Regions from separate parts of the Brevibacillus sp. FW301-21C12A genome, predicted to be linked through region 1. Evidence: a T-box and tRNA genes for the amino acid it is inferred to sense, from the RefSeq annotation. Region 1 holds a T-box; the other holds one or more tRNA genes.

The links. The T-box of region 1 lies ahead of AC3WQH_RS08535 (valine--tRNA ligase). A T-box ahead of a tRNA ligase gene usually reads a tRNA of that ligase, here a tRNA-Val.
Region 2: it has a tRNA-Val gene. The T-box ahead of AC3WQH_RS08535 (valine--tRNA ligase) is inferred to sense a tRNA for this amino acid. The anticodon was not compared.

The regions. Positions count from the first base shown of each region.
Region 1 covers NZ_JBYTBG010000009.1:100,580-103,029, reverse strand. The annotation lists gene AC3WQH_RS08545 (ATP-binding protein) at 1-566, shown strand, start outside; gene AC3WQH_RS08540 (STAS domain-containing protein) at 674-1,024, shown strand; T-box leader at 1,058-1,297, shown strand; gene AC3WQH_RS08535 (valine--tRNA ligase) at 1,340-2,450, shown strand, end outside.
Region 2 covers NZ_JBYTBG010000003.1:21,636-24,085, forward strand. The annotation lists gene AC3WQH_RS02860 (hypothetical protein) at 1-115, opposite strand, end outside; gene AC3WQH_RS02865 (phospholipase A2 family protein) at 255-539, opposite strand; tRNA gene AC3WQH_RS02870 (tRNA-Ser) at 826-918, shown strand; tRNA gene AC3WQH_RS02875 (tRNA-Glu) at 923-996, shown strand; tRNA gene AC3WQH_RS02880 (tRNA-Val) at 1,099-1,174, shown strand; tRNA gene AC3WQH_RS02885 (tRNA-Leu) at 1,186-1,272, shown strand; gene AC3WQH_RS02890 (helix-turn-helix domain-containing protein) at 1,613-2,450, shown strand, end outside.

The DNA.
Region 1 (2,450 bases):
GCACCTGTGGGATCGCCCTGATTGACGTGACGGCTGCCATCGCGGAAGAACGCAGAAGAAAACGGCGCGAGTGGGAAATATACAGAGACATTCTCGGCGTGGTCACGGCAGGCAAGCTGCTGTTGCTAAGCGACGAGGAGCTGTTTTTTCTGCTGCGCGAGGGGCACAAATCGCTCGCGATGGACATTCAGGCGCCGGAGGATTTGGCTCTGCTCAGAAGGTCGTTCAAGCGCACGCTGGAGCCGCTGGGGTTTGTCGCCAAACGTTTTTTGCACTTTCTCGTCGCCGTCAACGAGGCGGCTTCGAACACGCTCAAGCACGGCAGCGGAGGAACGATCACGCTCTATATCGCCCACGATCAAGATTTGTGCCGGGTGGTCATCCACGACCAGGGCCAGGGCATTTTGCTCGAAGATTTGCCGCGGGCGACGTTGCAGCAAGGATTCTCGACGCGCAATTCGCTGGGAGCGGGCTTTCACGTCATGTTGCAATACTGTGACCGGATTTATTTGAGCAGCACGGCGGCTGGAACGAAGCTGATTTTGGAGTGTGCGCTGACAAGCTGATGAACATTGGAGAAAATACCAAATGTTTGCAAGTCGGGTGAAGCGGGTAACATGAGTGAGAGAGAACAAAATCAGCTACACCGATACCTATTGAGAGGAGTTTGAGCATGGACTACCGAGCAACAGAGACGAACGGACAGGCTACGCTGTTTTTCGCCGGAGAGCTGGACATGGCTGTGGGAGATCGAGTGGGTGAATTGCTCCAGCAGTACGGAGGGCGCAATCATTCCGTTACCGTCGATTTTCAAGGTGTATCCTTTGTAGATTCTTCCGGTATTGGAAGTCTGTATTTTACGACGAAAGAACTGCTTGCTTCTGGCAAACAGGTAGAGATTGTCAATGTCCGCGAAGAAATTTTGGATATTTTAAGCGTACTGGGCTTTACCGAGGCGCTGGGCATTACGGTGGGAAAAGTGGGCGAAACCGGGTTTGACGCGAAACAGCGTGATTGTATATAATAAGCAAAGGCAACGATACCACAATTACATATCGAATCAACGATGATCGGGAAGAGTAGGTCAGGACCCCTTTGCAGAGAGGAGAATCAGTTGCTGGAAGATTCTCTAAGGAGAGATGGACTGAAGGTCGCCCGGGAGTTGTTTTTGGTGAACACGATGTGTCTAGCCAAAAGCGGTTCGCAGCCGTTATCTTGTTTGAGGGAACATACGCTGGACTCTTCTTGCCGTATGTTAACAAAGGTGGTACCGCGAAATAATCCTTTCGTCCTTTGGATGAAGGGTTTTTTTATTTTTCCTAGAGGAGGAAGCCTACCCATGTCAACTCAGCCAACAACCGACATCGACCAATTGCTGCCGAAGAACTACGACCCGAAGGCAGCCGAAAGCAAATGGTATCCGTACTGGATCGAAAAGCAGTTTTTCAAGGCGGAACGCGACCCGGAGAAGCGTCCGTTCACGATCGTGATCCCGCCTCCGAACGTGACGGGCAAGCTGCACTTGGGCCATGCGCTCGATACGACGCTGCAAGACATCATCACCCGCGCAAAGCGGATGCAAGGCTACAGTACGCTGTTTTTGCCCGGGATGGACCACGCCGGGATCGCTACGCAAGCCCGCGTAGAAGCGACGCTGCGCGAAGAGGGCATCTCGCGTCACGACCTCGGCCGCGACAAGTTCATCGAAAAAGTATGGGAATGGAAGCACATTTACGCTTCGCACATCCGCGAGCAGTGGGAAAAGCTGGGTCTTGCGCTGGACTACTCCCGCGAGCGTTTTACGATGGATGAAGGCTTGTCCAAAGCTGTGCGCGAAGTATTCGTCCGCCTGTACGAAAAAGGGCTGATTTACCGCGGCAACCGCATCATCAACTGGGACCCGGCTGCCCGTACCGCCCTGTCTGATATCGAGGTCATTTACAAGGAAGTAAAAGGCGCCCTGCACCATATGCGCTATCCGCTCGCTGACGGCACAGGCTACATCGAAGTGGCGACGACCCGTCCGGAAACGATGCTGGGCGATACGGCTGTCGCTGTCCATCCGGAAGACGAGCGCTACAAGCACCTGATCGGAAAAACCGTCATTTTGCCGATTGTCGGTCGCGAAATCCCGATTGTCGCGGATACGTACGTCGATCCAGAGTTCGGCTCCGGCGCGGTAAAAATCACGCCTGCGCACGATCCGAACGACTTCGAGCTGGGACTGCGCCACCAACTGCCGCAAATCGTCGTCATGGACGAGACTGGCACGATGAACGAGCAGGCAGGCATCTACAAAGGGCTGGACCGTTTTGCCTGCCGCAAGCAAATCATCAAAGACCTGACAGAGCAAGGCGTCATGTTCAAAATCGAGGAGCACATCCACCAGGTAGGCCACAGCGAGCGCAGCGACGCCGTTGTAGAGCCGTATTTGTCCACCCAGTGGTTCG
Region 2 (2,450 bases), on a different contig from region 1:
ATTCTACTTGATCATTTTCAAACGGGCGGACATAAAAGCAGGAAATTCCATGACAAATAATTTCTTTCTTTAACGTCAGTGCTGCACTGGCATCGGTTCGTATATGCACTTCCACGGCCTTGTACCCTCCTTGGACATTCACTAGAGTACCAAAAAAAGCCAAAGGAAAAACACGGGAGTTATGGCAGATTCATGTCCAAGGTGTTACCATTTTTTGTATGAAGAATGACAATCGTGACAATTCGCAAAACAGCCTATTTCAAGTCGTCCGGAATGCATTTGGAGCGGGAAAAATAGGCGGAAATCATCGCGGCCACCCTGCCCTTTTCCGTGTTCATGTCGATTTTGTTTTGCAAGCAGCGCAAAAGCTCCTGGTCGCAGCTACAGGAAAAATAGCCGCGCTTTTGATAGCAGCGGTCGTGCTTTTTGCAGCAGCGGTCGATATCGTCAATCGGGGCGCCCGGCCCCGAACAGCCCGGGCCGCACCAGTTTCCGTACAAACAAGGAATCCGACCTGCCCGCCGTCTTCTTCTGCCCACCAGCCATCACTCCGCATCGTCAATGATTATTGGTAGCATATTGGAAAAGCGGGGAAGTTGCTTTAGGCAATTTCCACGAAAATTGACGCAAAAACTTGCGAGGCAGAGCGGAGAGAGGGTGGTGTCATGGCGGTCGCTGCCAGGACGAGAACGCCAGCGGGGAGCCGCTTCGTTTTCACAGATTTGCACGCAGAAAAACTTTTAAAATACTCCTTGAAATCGGCTGTTAGATATGATAGATTAGTTCTTGCCCGAGCGATATGCGAACAGGGCAAGCGGAAAATTTGGATGGATGTCCGAGCGGCCGAAGGAGCACGATTGGAAATCGTGTAGGCGGGGTCGACCCGTCTCGTGGGTTCAAATCCCACTCCATCCGCCATCATGGCCCGTTGGTGAAGCGGTTTAACACAGCAGCCTTTCACGCTGTCATACAGGGGTTCGAATCCCCTACGGGTCACCTAGTTCCCCCCGCAAAGCGAAGTGGATGCGTTGTAACAACGCCGAGTACTTTGCGGGGCCCCAACAACTGGTTGGAACCCGACTTTTGTCGGGGAAGAGTGGAGGCTTAGCTCAGCCGGGAGAGCATCTGCCTTACAAGCAGAGGGTCGGCGGTTCGATCCCGTCAGCCTCCACCATTTTCATATTTGCGGTCGTGGCGGAATTGGCAGACGCGCTAGATTCAGGTTCTAGTGGTGGCAACACCGTGGAGGTTCAAGTCCTCTCGACCGCACCATATCGTAAACGACAGGTTCCAGTCTGCTTTTGTGGCAGGCAGGGGCCTTTTTTGTTAGGCGTTCGCGCTCTCTCCACTGGCGCTGCCATATTCGGCGCGGCCGTTTCGGAATGGCCGAAGCGTACGGCAAACACCAACGGCTTAGGCATGGACAAAGTGGCCCGCGAGACTTGTTGATTGTACAAGGCGTCTCGCGGGTTGTTCGTTTCTTCTCCTTGAAGCGGCTCCCCCTGCCATGCCAGCACCTTGTCCCCAAAAACGTGGCCCCAACAGGTCGCTTGGGCAAGATATGGTATAACTAAACTAAAAAGAAAGAGAACGCAGGAAAGAGGTTGCATGCATGGACTCGGTTCTTCACGTTTTAAAAGAGTGCAGTCTCCTGGCGTGGGAAAAAGGGAAGCCGTCCCTGGAAGTGGCGTTCTCGTCCCCGACGATGCTCGCCCCGCTGTCAGGGCGAATGCGCATGCAGGACGGCAAGCGGACGGTTTGGCTGGGCCCGGAACAAATCGTGCTTTTGCGTCCGGGCCACTCGGTGACGATCTGCGCCGACAAAAACGAGAGCCCGCCTGTTTGCCGCCTGTCCTTCGAGAGCTATCGGCTGGCGGAGCACGACGATGAGCAGCTCGTCTACCGCAACGACCGCAGTTGTTTGCCTGCGAGCGGCTGGGTCACGAATCGACTGCCGTATCGGGCAAATGTGCTGCTGAACGAGCTTTCGCACGCGTGCCAGCAAGCGTCCGCCCACGGCCAGACGGCAGAGCAAAAGCAGCACCAGCGCTTGTTCAAAGAGCTGATGGAGCTTGCCCTTCAGTACGAAATTACGCCTGAACTGGATTGGGAGCCGTCGATCCAGAAAGCGATAACCTATATCGAGGAAAACTACCGAAGCCCTATTACCCGCCCCGAGCTGGCGCGGCTGGCCGGATTTCATACAAGCTATTTTTCGACCTTGTTTGCGAAAAAGCTGGGGTGGGGCTATTCCGAATATTTGAATCGCGTGCGGATCGACCGCGCCAAAGAGCATTTGCTGACGTCGGCCATGACGGTCAACGAAATTGCCGCGAAGGTCGGCTATGCAAACGGCGAGTATTTGAGCCGAAAATTCAAGCAACTGACCGGCATGTCCCCAGGCGAGTTCCGCAGTCGGCCGATTCCGAAGCGAATCGCCGCCTTTCAAT